One region of the Pseudomonas abieticivorans genome, then DNA from elsewhere that is predicted to be linked to it. Evidence: predicted binding sites of a transcription regulator. Region 1 holds the regulator's gene; each other region holds the start of a gene.
What was found. Region 1 encodes sigma-54, which starts transcription at its own class of promoters, with help from an activator protein. Its sites were predicted from a motif close to ANTGGCATNNANNTTGCTNT; they were not measured.
Positions count from the first base shown of each region.

Region 2: L9B60_RS05090 (flagellar basal body rod protein FlgF) is a predicted target of sigma-54. The motif match lies at 1,932-1,951, and genes of this name have one in related genera.
Region 3: glnK (P-II family nitrogen regulator) is a predicted target of sigma-54. The motif match lies at 2,728-2,747, and genes of this name have one in related genera.

Region 1 covers NZ_CP094975.1:3,587,334-3,592,568, forward strand. Annotated here, with positions in the region: gene L9B60_RS16420 (ZIP family metal transporter) at 1-751, shown strand, start outside; gene L9B60_RS16425 (HPr family phosphocarrier protein) at 824-1,099, opposite strand; gene rapZ (RNase adapter RapZ) at 1,116-1,973, opposite strand; gene ptsN (PTS IIA-like nitrogen regulatory protein PtsN) at 1,976-2,440, opposite strand; gene hpf (ribosome hibernation-promoting factor, HPF/YfiA family) at 2,453-2,761, opposite strand; gene L9B60_RS16445 (RNA polymerase factor sigma-54) at 2,868-4,364, opposite strand; gene lptB (LPS export ABC transporter ATP-binding protein) at 4,567-5,235, opposite strand, start outside.
Region 2 covers NZ_CP094975.1:1,150,368-1,155,602, reverse strand. Annotated here, with positions in the region: gene L9B60_RS05100 (flagellar hook assembly protein FlgD) at 1-373, shown strand, start outside; gene flgE (flagellar hook protein FlgE) at 401-1,744, shown strand; gene L9B60_RS05090 (flagellar basal body rod protein FlgF) at 2,004-2,744, shown strand; gene flgG (flagellar basal-body rod protein FlgG) at 2,794-3,579, shown strand; gene flgH (flagellar basal body L-ring protein FlgH) at 3,629-4,306, shown strand; gene L9B60_RS05075 (flagellar basal body P-ring protein FlgI) at 4,319-5,235, shown strand, end outside.
Region 3 covers NZ_CP094975.1:2,374,637-2,379,871, forward strand. Annotated here, with positions in the region: gene sutA (dormancy-specific transcriptional regulator SutA) at 1-75, opposite strand, end outside; gene L9B60_RS10655 (secondary thiamine-phosphate synthase enzyme YjbQ) at 177-602, opposite strand; gene L9B60_RS10660 (ammonium transporter) at 815-2,152, opposite strand; gene glnK (P-II family nitrogen regulator) at 2,186-2,524, opposite strand; gene L9B60_RS10670 (accessory factor UbiK family protein) at 2,937-3,197, shown strand; gene L9B60_RS10675 (LysR family transcriptional regulator) at 3,352-4,263, shown strand; gene ctpM (methyl-accepting chemotaxis protein CtpM) at 4,361-5,235, shown strand, end outside.

The sequences.
Region 1 (5,235 bases):
GGAGGGTGGTGCCATCGCAGCACTGGGCACCGCGCTTGGCGCGGTACCGGTGCTGGTGATCCGTGGCATGCCGGTGGCCGTGGCCGACACCCTGTTGGGTTTCGGCGCAGGCGTGATGCTGGCGGCCACGGCGTTCTCGCTGATCATCCCAGGCTTGGATGCCGCGCAAACCATTGGGTTTTCCCGCTGGGGCGCCGGTAGCCTGATCAGCTTTGGCATCATGTTCGGGGCGTTCTGCCTGTACCTGGTGGACCGCCAGGTGGCCGGGGTGTCGCCGCAAGTGTTGGTGGGCACCCCGCAACAACCGCCGATCCCAGCACGCATATGGATTTTCGTGTTCGCGATCATTGCCCACAATATTCCCGAAGGCATGGCCATCGGCGTATCGGCCGGCGGCGGCATGCCCGACGCCGACAGCCTGGCCATGGGCATTGCCCTGCAGGATGTGCCAGAGGGTCTGGTGATCGCGCTGATACTGGCTGGCGCCGGCATGTCGCGGTTCAAGGCGTTCCTGGTAGGTGCGGCATCAGGGCTGGTGGAGCCGGTGTTCGCCGTGCTCTGTGCCTGGCTGGTGGGCTTGGCTGAACTGTTGTTGCCCTTGGGCTTGGCCGTGGCGGCGGGGGCAATGCTACTGGTGGTGACCCATGAGATCATCCCCGAGTCGCGCAGCAACGGGCATCACAAGTTGGCGAGCCTGGGGTTGTGCGTGGGCTTTTGCCTTATGATGGTGATGGATACGGCGCTGTCATGATGGGGCGGGGTTGCCGTGGCCCTCACCCCAGCCCCCCTCCCTGCGGGAGAGGGTTGGGGCGAGGGCGATGTTTTATTCGCCTTCGTCGAAGCGGTTATTGATCAACTCGACAATCGCTGCCATCGCTTCGGCCTCTTCGGCCCCCGCAGTACTCAGGTGCACCTGGGTGCCTTTGCCCGCCGCCAGCATCATCACGCCCATAATGCTTTTGCCGTCTACCAGGCTGTCCGGGCTGCGGCCGATACGCACCTGGCAATCGGGAAAGCGGCCAGCCACGCCGACGAATTTGGCGGCTGCCCGGGCGTGCAAGCCAAGCTTGTTGATGATTTCGATTTCACGTGCAGGCATCGCGGTGGGGGTCCTTTCAGCTAAGGTCGCGGTGGCGAACCTGAACATTCTTGAGCGTTTGTTGGAGCGCCTGGCCCAAGCGCTCGGTGAGGTACACCGAGCGGTGGTGGCCGCCCGTGCAGCCAATGGCGATGGTCACGTAGGCGCGGTTGCTGGCGGCAAAGCGCGGCAGCCATTTAAGCAGATAACTGCTGATGTCCTGATACATTTCTTCGACGTCCGGCTGGGCAGCCAGGTATTCAATCACCGGTTGGTCCAGGCCTGAATGGTCGCGCAGTTCTGGCTTCCAGTACGGGTTGGGCAGGCAACGTACGTCGAACACCAGGTCGGCATCCACCGGCATGCCGCGCTTGAAACCGAACGACTCGACCAGGAACGCAGTGCCCGGCTCAGGTTGGTTGAGCAGGCGCAGCTTGATGGCGTCGCGCAGCTGATACAGGTTCAGGTGCGTGGTATTGATTTTCAGGTCGGCCAGGTCCGCAATCGGCCCCAGTAGCGAGGTTTCGACCCGAATGGCTTCGGCCAACGAGCGGTTGGCGCTGCTCAGTGGATGGCGCCGGCGGGTTTCGGAAAAGCGTTTGAGCAGGGTTTCTTCGTCGGCGTCCAGGTACAGCACGTCGCACTGGATGTGCCGACCGCGCACTTCCTCGAGCAACTCGGGGAAGCGGGTCAGGTGGCTGGGCAGGTTGCGCGCATCGATAGACACGGCCACCAGCGGTTGCGCCAGTTCGGTATGGATCAACGCGCGCTCGGCCAGTTCCGGCAGCAACCCGGCAGGCAGGTTGTCGATGCAGTAGTAGCCGTTGTCCTCGAGTACATCCAAGGCTGTGCTTTTACCGGAGCCGGAGCGGCCGCTGACGATGATCAGGCGCATGCTTAGTGACCGTTTTGAACGTCCAGCACGACCTTGTACAAGGCTTCGTTGCTGGCTGCCGAGCGAAGTTTGTCCCGTACGTCCTTCTGGTCCAACATGCTGGCGATTTGCCGTAGCAGTTCCAGGTGCGCATCGGTGGCCGCTTGCGGGACCAGCAGTACGAACAGCAGGTCTACCGGGGCGCCGTCGATGGCATCGAAGTCGATGGGGGCGTCGAGGTGCAGCAGGGCGCTGACCGGCGATTCGCAGCCAGCCAGACGACAATGGGGTATGGCGATGCCGTTGCCGAAACCGGTGGAACCGAGTTTCTCACGGGCAATCAGGGCTTCGTAGACGTCTTGCATCCCAAGCTCGGGTATTTCCCGGGCAATGAGGTTGGCAATTTGTTCGAGCACTTTCTTTTTACTGCCGCCTGGCACGTTCACGAGTGAACGGCCAGGGGTCAGGATGTTTTCAAGTCGGATCATGGGTGGGGAGTGTCAGCGAGCATTCGCGCCTTGCAGCACGCTCTGCTGTTTTTCCTTATGTTTTTTGAGTTGGCGGTCAAGCTTGTCGGTGAGCAGGTCGATGGCCGCATACATGTCGCTATGTTCGGCGTTGGCGACCACTTCACCACCGGGAACGTGCAAGGTGGCTTCGATTTTCTGCAGGAGTTTCTCCACCGTCATCGTCACTTGCACATTGGTGATCTTGTCGAAATGGCGCTCCAATCGGGCGAGCTTCTCGCTGATATAAGTGCGCAAGGGTTCGGTCACATCCAGTTGATGTCCACTGATGTTGACTTGCATACCGCATCTCCTTATTGCTATTGCATAAAGAGGCAGGTGGAACACCTGCCGCAGGAACGCTGCCACACCTCAGGTGCCCACCGGGCAGCGCTTGCGCGCTGCGGGGCTACATCAATCGCTTGCGTTCGCTAGACGGTGCGATCCCGAGGGACTCGCGGTACTTGGCGACGGTGCGACGGGCTACCTGGATGCCTTGTGCCTCCAGTAAACCAGCGATCTTGCTGTCACTCAACGGCTTTTTCTGATTTTCGGCAGCCACCAGTTTTTTGATGATCGCGCGGATCGCCGTGGACGAGCATTCGCCGCCCTCGGAGGTGCTCACGTGGCTTGAGAAAAAATATTTCAGCTCATAAATACCACGCGGGGTATGCATGTACTTTTGCGTGGTCACCCGGGAAATCGTCGATTCGTGCATGCCCACCGCTTCGGCGATGTCATGCAGCACCAGCGGTTTCATTGCCTCGTCGCCGTAGTCGAGGAAGCCGCGCTGGTGCTCGACGATTTGCGTGGCCACCTTCATCAGGGTTTCGTTGCGGCTCTGCAGGCTCTTGATGAACCAGCGCGCCTCCTGCAACTGATTGCGCATGAAGGTGTTGTCGGCGCTGGTGTCGGCGCGGCGCACAAAGCCTGCGTACTGCGGGTTGACCCGCAGGCGTGGCACCGACTCCTGGTTCAGCTCTACCAGCCAGCGGTCGTTGTCCTTGCGCACGATCACGTCGGGCACCACGTACTCGGCCTCGCTGGACTCGATCTGCGAGCCGGGGCGCGGGTTCAGGCTTTGCACCAGCTCGATCACCTGGCGCAGCTCGTCTTCCTTGATCTTCATGCGGCGCATCAGCTGACCGTAGTCGCGGCTGCCCAGCAGGTCGATGAAGTCGGTGACCAGGCGCTGGGCCTCGGCCAGCCAGCGGGTCTTGGCAGGCAATTGGCGCAGTTGCAGCAACAGGCACTCGCTCAGATCGCGGGCGCCGATGCCAGCGGGCTCGAATTGCTGGATGCGGTGCAGTACGGCCTCGATTTCGTCGAGCTCGATGTCCAGTTCCGGGTCGAACGAGTCGCAGATCTCCTGCAACGTCTCGTCCAGGTAGCCCTGGTTGTTGATGCAGTCGATCAGCGTCACGGCGATCAGCCGGTCGGTATCGGACATCGGCGCCAGGTTCAATTGCCACAGCAGATGGCTCTGCAAGCTCTCGCCGGCGGAGGTGCGGGTGGTGAAGTCCCACTCGTCGTCATCGTTGCTGGGCAGGCTGCTGGCGCTGGTCTGGTAGATGTCTTCCCAGGCCGTGTCGACAGGTAGCTCATTGGGAATGCGGTCGTTCCACTCGCCGTCTTCCAGGTTGTCGACCGTCGGTGCGGTGGTTTCCTGAAAGCTGGGTTCCTGAATTTCAGGCGTGGTTTTCTGCTCGATGTTATCGGCCAGCGGGTCGCTGTTGTCGAAGTCTTCGCCTTCTTCCTGGCGTTCGAGCATGGGATTGGATTCCAGCGCTTCCTGGATTTCCTGTTGAAGGTCCAGGGTGGATAGCTGGAGGAGGCGTATGGCCTGTTGCAACTGCGGTGTCATCGTCAGTTGCTGGCCCATTCTCAGGACTAGCGATGGTTTCATGGCAGGGGCTTAACACCTTGTTCGCCGGCGCGATGCGCCATCCACTACACAACACCTGGGTTAACCCAGGCGCTCGGCTGTTGTCATAAGCAAATTATATGCCTGAAGTTGCAGTGTTTGCCTAGAGCGAGGCGGTAATTAAAAACCTTGCGATTTTCAAAAGCCGGCCTCCTCAAAGGCGCCCCAGCCCAAATGCCACCCTTTACAGGCGGAATTCGTGGCCGAGGTAGACTTCTTTAACCAGATCGTTGGCCAGGATGGTCTCGGCATCGCCTTCGGCGATCAGTTGGCCATCGTTGACGATGTAAGCGGTTTCGCAGATATCCAGGGTTTCACGGACGTTGTGGTCGGTGATCAGAACGCCAATGCCCTTGGCCTTCAGGTGGTGGATGATCTGCTTGATGTCGCCCACGGAAATAGGGTCGACACCGGCGAAGGGTTCGTCGAGCAGGATGAACTTGGGCGCGGTGGCCAGTGCCCGGGCGATTTCCACACGGCGACGCTCACCACCGGACAGGCTCATGCCCAGGTTGTCGCGGATGTGGGTGATGTGGAACTCCTGCAGCAGGCTTTCCAGTTCCTTGACGCGCCCGGCCTTGTCCAGCTCCTTGCGCGTTTCCAGGATGGCCATGATGTTGTCGGCCACCGAAAGCTTGCGAAAGATCGAGGCTTCTTGCGGCAGGTAGCCGATACCGGAACGGGCGCGGCCGTGCATCGGCTGGTGGCTCACGTCCAGGTCGTCGATCAGCACGCGGCCCTGGTCGGCCTGCACCAGGCCCACGATCATGTAGAAGCAGGTGGTCTTGCCGGCGCCGTTGGGGCCCAGCAAACCTACGATCTGGCCACTTTCAATGGACAGGCTGACGTCACG
Region 2 (5,235 bases), 2.4 Mb from region 1:
CACCGCCGACGTCGACACCAGCAAGGGCCTGACAGGTTCGGTCAACCTGACCGACTCCAGCACCAGCAACACCGTGGGCGTCTACAACAGTGACGGCACCCTGGTGCGCACGCTGGACATGGGTACCCAGGCTGCCGGCACCTACAGCTTTACCTGGGACGGCAAGGACGGCGATGGCAATGCCGTGGACTCGGGTAACTACACCTTCAAGGCAGTGGCCACGGTCGACGGTACTTCCACGGTCATGACCACCAACCTGCCGACCACGGTCAACAGCGTGACCATGGCGACCACCAGCGGCGGTGAAATGACGCTCAATCTGGCAACGGGTAGCAGTGTCGGCCTGTCGTCTGTGCAAACCATCGGAATTTAATGCCGGCTACGGCGCAGGAGTGAAACTATGTCTTTCAACGTCGGCCTCAGTGGCCTGGCAGCAGCCAACAAAGCACTGGACGTCACCGGCAACAACATTGCCAACGTCGCCACCACCGGTTTCAAGTCGTCGCGCACCGAGTTCGCCGACCAGTACGCGCAATCGATCCGTGGCACTTCGGGCAAGACCACGGTCGGTAGCGGCGTGACCACCGCGGCTGTTTCCCAGCAGTTCACCCAGGGCAACATCGAGTCCACCGGCAACAGCCTGGACATGGCCATCAACGGCAACGGCTTCTTTGTCATGAGTGACAACGGCTCCAAGCTGTATACCCGTGCCGGCGCCTTCTACAGCGACAAGTCGGGCAACATCGTCGACGCCAGCGGCAACAACCTGCAGGGCTACACCACCGACTCCACTGGCAAGCTGACCTCCGGCGTGCTGTCGAACCTGGCCATCGATACCTCGAACCTGGCCCCCAAGGCGACCTCCACGGTCTCGGAAACGGTCAACCTGAACTCCAGCGCCACCGCGCCGACCGTCACGCCGTTCAGCGCCTCCAACGTTGACTCGTACAACTACACCTTCAACACCGACGTCTACGACAGCCAAGGCAATGCCCACCAGCTGAACCAGTATTTCGTCAAGGATTCCGCGTCCAATACCTGGACCATGTACTCGACGATCGATGGCCGCAACCCGCAATCGCCGGCAACCAATATCGATGCCACCACCCAGGTCGATGCCGGTGCCACGCCGCTGGCCAACACCATCAACTTCAATTCCGATGGTTCGTACAGCTACACGGCCGCAGCCGCCACCTCCACCTCGCTTGGTGTGAATGCCGACGGCACGTTCAGCCTGGACAACTGGGTGCCTGCGTCTGAAGCAACCGATGGTACCTGGGCATCCAACGGTTCGTCCGCCACTGCGGCGATCAACCTGGACCTGACCAACATCACCCAATACAACGCCACCTCGGCCACCACCGCCAAGGATCAGGACGGTTATGCCACCGGCGAGCTGACCGCCCTGTCGGTCAGCGACACCGGTCAATTGACTGCCACCTTCAACAACGGCAAGACCAACATCGTTGGCCAGGTGGCCTTGGCCAACTTCGCCAACACCCAGGGCCTGAGCCCGGCCGGCGGTACCGCCTGGCGCGAAACCTACGCCTCGGGTGTACCGGTGATCGGCACGCCAAACAGCGGCACCATGGGTTCGCTGACCGCCTCGTCCCTGGAAGACTCCAACGTCGACCTGACCCAGGAGCTGGTGAACCTGATCAAGGCGCAGTCCAACTACCAGGCCAACGCCAAGACCATCTCCACCGAAAGCACCATCATGCAGACCACTATCCAGATGACGTGATAGTTGTTGCAGGCGTTACCCAAGGCCCTGGTCGCGAGACTGGGGCCTTTGCTTTTCTGGCGCCATTGCCAGGTGTTTGCCGCGCGGCGGCAGATGCGCGCCGTTTTTCCGACTCGCGCATTCGCCGGGCAGGGCGCAAAACGTGGCAAACCCCCTGTAACACCGGGCGTACAAAGGCTTTTGCAACTTTGGCCCGCTTGTTGCTTTCTCCCTGTCAGAACAGCCGCCGGCGGCATTAGCCCGTCATGGGAGACCCAGCTTGGACAAGATGCTTTACGTGGCAATGACCGGCGCCAGCCAAAACGCGCTGGCGCAAAAGTCGCATGCCAACAACCTGGCCAACGTGACCACCAACGGTTTCCAACGGGACCTGGAGCAGGCCCGTTCGATGCCGGTGTTCGGTGACGTATTCCCGTCGCGGGCCTATGCCATGACGGAAAACCCCGGCACCGATTTCACCCCGGGCGCCATGGAAGCGACGGGTCGCGACCTGGACGTGACCGCAGGCCAGGACAGCTACATCGCCGTGCAGGCACCGGACGGCAGCGAAGCCTACGTGCGTACCGCCAGCATGAACGTCGACGCCCTGGGCATCTTGCGTGACGGCAACGGTTTGCCGGTCATGGGCAATGGCGGGCCGATTGCCGTGCCGCCGGATGAAAAAATCGAGATCGGCGCGGACGGCACCATCAGCATTCGCTCTCAGGGCACTGGCCCTTCGGTGATTGCCCAGGTGGACCGCATCAAGCTCGTCAAGCCTGACATCGGCAACCTGACCAAGGGCAGCGATGGCCTGATCCACACCAAGGACGGCCAGCCAGCCGCGGCAGACGCCAACTCCACGCTGAACTCGGGCTTCCTGCAGGCCAGCAACGTCAATGCCGTCGAAGAGATGACCTCGGTGCTGGCACTGTCAAAGCAGTTCGAGTTGCACATCAAGATGATGACCACCGCCAAAGAAGATGATGAGTCCATGGCGCGGGTCTTGCAGAACACCTGATTATCGATTCCGGCGCGGCGTAAAACAGGCGCGCACATAGGAGAACACCATGCTACCTGCACTTTATGTGGCCAAGACCGGTCTTGCGGCTCAGGACATGAACCTGACCACCATTTCCAACAACCTGGCGAACGTGTCCACCACCGGTTTCAAAAGCGACCGCGCCGAGTTCCAGGACTTGCTGTACCAGACCAAACGCCAGCCAGGCGCCAACTCGACCACCGATACCGAGCTGCCCTCCGGGTTGCAACTGGGTACCGGCGTGCGCATCGTCGGCACCCAGAAGAACTTCACCGCCGGCAGCCTGCAAACCACCGATCAGCCGCTGGACCTGGCCGTCAACGGCCGCGGTTTCTTCCAGATCACCCAGGCCGACGGCACTACCGCCTACACCCGTGACGGCACCTTCCACCTGGACTCCACCGGCCAGATCGTGACCGCCAGTGGCCAGGCCCTGGACCCGGCCATCGTGGTGCCGACCGACGCGCAAACCTTCACCGTGGGCACCGACGGCACCGTGTCGATCACCACCGCCGGCAACGCCGCGTCCCAGGTGATCGGCAACCTGCAAACCGCCGACTTCATCAACCCGGCCGGCCTGCAAGCCATCGGCAGCAACCTGTTCCTGGAGACCGCTGCCAGCGGCGCGCCGCAAGTCGGTACCCCTGGCCTGAACGGCTTGGGTACCACGCTGCAGAACACCCTGGAAAACTCCAACGTGAGCACCGTTGAAGAGCTGGTCAACATGATCACCACCCAGCGCGCCTACGAGATGAACTCCAAGGTGATCTCCACCGCGGACCAGATGCTCCAGTACGTAACGCAGAATCTGTAATTCAGCCACACGGCGCCTTGGGCGCCAGCAACACCGTGAGGTCAGTGTCATGAGTCGCTTGTTAAGAGTTCTTGCCCTGGGCGGGGCCGCCCTGTTGTCCGGGTGCCTGGGCCCCGTGGCCAAACCCAACGATCCGTACTACGCGCCGGTATTGCCGCGCACGCCGTTGCCGGCTGCCGCCAATAACGGTTCGATCTACCAGGCCGGTTTCGAACAGGGCCTCTACAGCGACCGCAAGGCCTTTCGCGTAGGTGACATCATCACCATCACGCTGAACGAGAAAACCTCGGCCAGCAAGACGGCGAACTCCAAGGTGTCCAAGACCAGCGATACCACCATGAGCCTGACCTCGTTGTTCGGCAGCAGTGTCACCTCCGGCAACGCCAACCTCAACGCCGGCTACACCGGTGATCGCGCCACCAACGGCGACAGCAAGGCGGCCCAGGGCAACAGCCTGACCGGCTCCATCACCGTGACCGTGGCCGACGTGCTGCCCAACGGCATTATCGCCGTGCGCGGCGAGAAGTGGATGACGCTCAACACCGGCGAAGAGCTGGTGCGCATCGCAGGCCTGGTGCGTGCCGATGACATTGCCACCGACAACACCGTGTCGTCGACCCGTGTCGCCGATGCGCGCATCACGTACTCGGGTACCGGTTCGTTTGCCGATGCGAGTCAGCCGGGTTGGCTGGACCGCTTCTTCCTCAGCCCGTATTGGCCCTTTTAGGTTCGGATGATCATGCTCAAGTTCAAGCACCTGATTGCGGCGACGCTGTTGCTGGCCACGGCGTTCGGCGCCCATGCCGAGCGCCTGAAGGACATCGCCAGCATTTCCGGCGTGCGTACCAACCAGTTGATCGGCTACGGGCTGGTGGTGGGGCTCAACGGCACGGGTGACCAGACCACCCAGACCCCGTTCACCCTGCAAACCTTCAACAACATGCTGTCGCAGTTCGGCATCAAGGTGCCGGCCAACTCCGGCAACGTGCAGCTCAAAAACGTCGCGGCGGTGTCGATACACGCCGACCTGCCGGCGTTCGCCAAGCCCGGCCAGCAGATCGACATAACCGTGTCCTCCATCGGCAACTCCAAGAGCCTGCGCGGCGGCAGTCTGCTGATGACCCCGCTCAAGGGTATCGACGGCAACGTCTACGCCATCGCCCAGGGCAACCTGGTGGTGGGCGGCTTCGATGCCGAGGGCCGTGATGGTTCCAAGATCACCGTCAACGTGCCGTCGGCCGGCCGTATTCCCGGCGGTGCCAGTGTCGAGCGTGCCGTGCCCAGCGGCTTCAACCAAGGCAACAGCCTGACCCTGGACCTCAACCGTTCCGACTTCACCACCGCCAAGCACATCGTCGACAAGATCAACGACCTGCTCGGCCCAGGCGTCGCCCAGGCGCTGGACGGCGGCTCGGTGCGCGTCACCGCGCCCATCGATCCCAGCCAGCGGGTCGACTACGTGTCGCTGCTCGAAAACCTGGAGATCGACCCCGGCCAGGCCGTGGCCAAGGTCATCATCAACTCGCGCACCGGCACCATCGTGATCGGCCAGAACGTCAAGGTGTCGCCTGCCGCCGTCACCCACGGCAGCCTGACCGTAACCATCACCGAAGACCCGATCGTCAGCCAGCCGGGTCCTCTGTCCAACGGCCAGAC
Region 3 (5,235 bases), 1.2 Mb from region 1:
CACTTCAAGGCTTTCCTCGGTATCGTCCTCGTCGCCTACTTCGAGTTCGTCGTTTTCCAGATCATCGTCGCTCATGTTCTACCTCATGACTTGCGAAAAGCAGATTTATTTTATAGCCCAGCTTCAGCCCTAGTTGAAGGCCGCCAGGAAAAATTCACATCCGCTGACGTCAGCGGCTAAACGCCCTCGCCCTGTAACGTGGCGAGAACCTTGCGCGCACCGCCATGATCGCGGTGCTCGCCTAAATAAACACCTTGCCAGGTACCCATCGCCAACCGACCGTCCGAGACCGGAAGAGTCACTTGGCAGCCTAGCAAACTGGCCTTGAAGTGCGCCGGCAGGTCATCAGCGCCTTCGTCGTTGTGTTCAAAGCCTGCGGCACCCTCGGGCACCATCCGGTTGAAGAAACGTTCGAAGTCACGACGAACCGCAGGGTCGGCATTTTCGTTGATGGTCAACGAGGCCGAGGTATGTTGCAGCCACAAATGTAGCAGGCCGATACGACATGATCGTACTTGCGGCAGACTTTCCAGCAACTCATTGGTTACCAGATGAAACCCCCGGGGCCGGGGCCGCAAGGTAATCAGGGTCTGCTGCCACATACCATTCTCCACACGTTCGGGGCGCATTCTAGCGCGCTCAGGGAAAAAGCAAAGAGGCTTTCAGGCTCTTAATTCTGTAAGCCAATGGCCTTTTTATAACAGGACGCCAGACAACACGGCATAACCGCCACGTAAACCGTTTGCGCCTGTTTGAAATGACAAAGTCCAGACGAAAAAATGCCCGGCGAACCGGGCATTTTTTTTTGCGATGGTTACAGGTTGTAGCCGCGCTCGTTGTGTTGCGCCAGGTCGAGGCCGACGGACTCTTCCTCTTCGTTCACACGCAGGCCCATGACCACGTCCAGCACCTTGAGGATGATGAAGGTGACGATGGCGGTGTAAACCACGGTGAAGGCCACGCCTTTGAACTGAATCCAGACTTGTGCGCCGATATCGGTCACGGTGCCGAAGCCACCGAGCGAGGGGGCAGCGAACACGCCGGTCAGGATGGCGCCCAGGATACCGCCGATGCCGTGCACGCCGAAGGCGTCCAGGGAGTCGTCGTAGCCCATTTTACGTTTCAGGGTGGTTGCGCAGAAGAAGCACACCACGCCTGCAGCCAGGCCGATCACCAGGGAGCCCATCGGGCCCACGGTACCGGCGGCCGGGGTAATGGCAACCAGGCCGGCAACCACACCCGAGGCGATGCCCAAGGCACTTGGCTTACCGTGGGTCAGCCACTCGGCGAACATCCAGCCCAGTGCAGCGGCGGCGGTAGCGATCTGGGTAACCAGCATGGCCATGCCGGCGGTGCCGTTGGCAGCTGCAGCGGAACCTGCGTTGAAGCCGAACCAGCCGACCCACAGCATGGCCGCGCCCATCAAGGTGTAACCCAGGTTGTGCGGGGCCATCGGGGTGGTCGGGAAGCCTTTGCGCTTGCCCAGTACCAGGCATGCGACCAGGCCAGCCACACCAGCGTTGATGTGCACCACGGTGCCACCAGCGAAGTCCAGCACGCCCCAGTCACCGAGCAGCGAACCCGGGCCGCTCCAGACCATGTGCGCGATTGGCGCGTACACCAGGGTGAACCAGATGCCCATGAACACCAGCATGGCGGAGAATTTCATCCGCTCTGCGAAGGCACCGACGATCAGCGCCGGGGTGATGATGGCGAAGGTCATCTGGAAGGTAACGAACACCGCCTCGGGGAACAGCGCCGCAGGGCCTGTGATGCTCGCCGGGGTGATACCCGCGAGGAACGCCTTGGCCAGGCTGCCCACGAAGGAGTTGTAGTTGACGACGCCAGCTTCCATACCCGTGGTATCGAAGGCCAGGCTGTAGCCGTAGAGGATCCAGAGAATGCTGATCAAGCCGGTGATTGCGAAACACTGCATCATCACCGACAGCACGTTCTTGGAACGGACCATGCCGCCGTAGAACAGCGCCAGGCCAGGAATAGTCATGAACAGCACGAGGGCCGTCGAGGTCAACATCCAGGACGTATCGCCGGCGTTGAGGACGGGGGCCGGAACCGGGTCAGCCGCCAGGGCCAGACCGGGTAAAGCGAGGGACAACAGGGCTCCTAGCCCTGCGAATTGACGCAGAGTCATATTGTTTTCTCCTGGGGCGTTGGGTTTGGCGGCTTAAATCGCGTCGGTATCGGTTTCGCCGGTACGGATGCGAATCGCCTGTTCCAGATTGACCACGAAAATCTTGCCATCACCGATCTTGCCGGTGTTGGCGGCTTTGGTGATTGCCTCGATAACCCGGTCCAGATCCTTGTCGTCGATGGCGACGTCAATCTTTACCTTGGGCAGGAAATCAACCACGTACTCCGCGCCGCGGTACAGCTCGGTGTGGCCCTTCTGCCGCCCGAAGCCTTTGACTTCAGTAACGGTAATGCCCTGCACGCCGATTTCAGACAGCGACTCGCGTACGTCGTCCAACTTGAACGGCTTGATGATGGCAGTGACTAGCTTCATGAAACTCTCTCCCGAATTGGTGGACTTGCCCCAGGAAAACAAACCCGACTCAAGTCTAAGCGCAGTGTCTGGCTTTGTAACGCGTCGTCGATCTTGCATCCCCTGATCGACACCAGAAACCACTCCTGACGAAACACTTCCCTTTCAGCCTGCGCACTGCATTCGTCACCAGTGACTGCATCAGTGCATGGGTCAGTAGTGTCTAAGCAGAAAGCTTGCCATGTCGTCGCAACCCAACAATTTCGGCCTGTTGCCAGCAAACTCGGGACTGCAACAGGTTCCTGATCAACGGTTACGCACCAACCCGGTGCGCCCTATTGGGTCGAGCCGCACGAAATGCGTGCAGCCCACGGTCACTGACTATAGACACCTGCGTGATACACTGCCGCCAATCTGATTCAGGAACCTGACCATGCTCGCGCCTAAAGCCTTCCTCGACGCCCTGGGCGACCACGCTACGCGTCTTTTCAGCGGCGACACCGCGCAACCGCGCGCCGAACTCGAGAGCCAGTTCAAGGTGCTGCTGCAAAGTGGCTTCAGCAAACTGGACCTGGTCAGCCGTGAAGAATTCGACAGCCAAATGGTGGTATTGGCCCGCACCCGTGCGCGGCTCGAAACCCTGGAGGCCAAGGTGGCCGAGCTTGAAGCGCGCCTGACGCCCGCCGCCGAGTAAACCCGCTCCTGTGGCAGCACAGCTTGCTGGCGATGGCGCTTTTACTGCCGCCATCGCCAGCAAGCCGTGCCCCCACATAACGCCCCGCCAATCCTGCTAGACGCCACCTCCCCCCCTCCCTACACTCCGGTCAATCACCGAGGGGGCATCGCCGATGAATCGAAACGAGCTGCGCAAGGCCGACATGAACCTCATGGTGGTGTTCGAGACGTTGATGCTCGAACGCAACGTGACGCGAGTCGCCGAGAAGCTGTTCCTCGGCCAACCGACCATCAGCGCTGCTCTCAATCGCTTGCGTACCATGTTCAACGACCCGCTGTTCGTGCGTGTCGGCCATCGCATGGAGCCCACCGCGCGCGCAGAAGAAATTGCTCGACACCTGTCGCCAGCCCTCGACGCACTGTCGGTGGCGATCAGCCTGACCCACGACTTCGACCCCACCAGCAGCACCATGACCTTTCGCATCGGCTTGTCCGACGATGTCGAGTTCGGCCTATTGCCGCCCATGCTGCGAGCCTTGCGCGAAGAAGCGCCCAAAGTGGTATTCGTGGTGCAACACGTCGACTATTGGCGGGTGCCCGACCTGCTCGCCTCCGGTGACATCACCGTGGGCATCAGCCAAACCCGTGGCCTGCCAGCCAACGCCAAGCGTAAATTGCTGCGACGCATCCAGCCCAGGGTGCTGCGCGCCGACAAATCCGATACACCGCTGACCCTCGACGAATACTGCACGCGGCCCCACGTGCTGGTCTCGCACACCGCCAACATCAGCGGCGTGGCCGATGAGTGGCTGGAAGAAATCGGCCGCAAACGCCACGTCGTGCTTTCCGTGCCCCAATTCAGCGCCTTGCCTGCACTGCTGGCCGGCACGGATCTTTTAGCAGGCCTTCCGGACTACACCGCCAAGGCCATGGCCGCTTCCGGGCATCTTTTCGATGAGCCGCTGCCTTTTGATACACCGACGCTGGATTTGTCGATGGTATGGCTGAGCGTAATGGACACCGACCCTGCGGAGCGCTGGCTGCGCTCGCGACTGGAAGCGTTCATGAGCGATTTGCCGCACTGACACCGCGCGCCCTCAACTTACCTCGCCTTGCGCCGACATACTGGCTAGGCAATCGCCTTTGCGTCCCCCTGGCAAATACTCACGAGAGAAAAATAAAATGAGTCTCAGTCTGAAGGGTAAGGTCCTTTCCCTGGCCGTGGTCCCGGTGCTGTTGTTTGCGGCGGTGATCAGCATCAGCACCTACTGGATTTTGCGCCAGCAGGCTGATCAGGAAGTCAGCGACACCCGCGAACGGCTCATCGCCGAATCCCGCGAAACGCTGCATGGCTATGTCGAAGTGGCGCTCAACACCATCAAACCCCTTTACGACGCCGCAGCCGCTGGCGATACCGGGGCGCGTGACCAGGTCGTCAAGCTGCTGTCGAACATCACCTACGGCAAGGACGGCTATTTCTTCGGTTACGATTCTGACACCGTGCGCCTGTTCAAGGGCAACAGCCCCGACGGCGTCGGCAAATCCTTCAAGGACAACCGCGACCCCAACGGCGTGTACGTGAACCGTGAATTGGTACGCGTGGCCAAGGACGGTAGCCATTACGCCCAGTACAGCTCCACTCAGCCGGGCAGTGATGTGCTAGTACCCAAACTGGGCTACACCGAATACCTGCCCAAATGGGACATGGTGGTAGGCACCTCGATCAACCTGGACAACATCGACGCGCTGACTGCCAAGGTGCAGGCCCGCGTTAGCGCCGACATGCAAAAAATGTTGCTGAGCATTCTGGGGATTACCGCCGTGTTGCTGCTGGTCATCGCGTTGGTCGGCTTGGTAATGGCAAACACCATCGTGCGGCCGCTGTTCGCGATCAAGGCCAACCTGGACGACATTGCCGCCGGCGAAGGCGACCTGACCCGCCGCCTGCCGATTACCAGCAAGGATGAGCTGGGCCAATTGGCGCACTCCTTCAACCTGTTCGTCGACAAGATCCACGGACTGGTGCGCCAGATCGCCGAAATGACTAGCCAACTCAC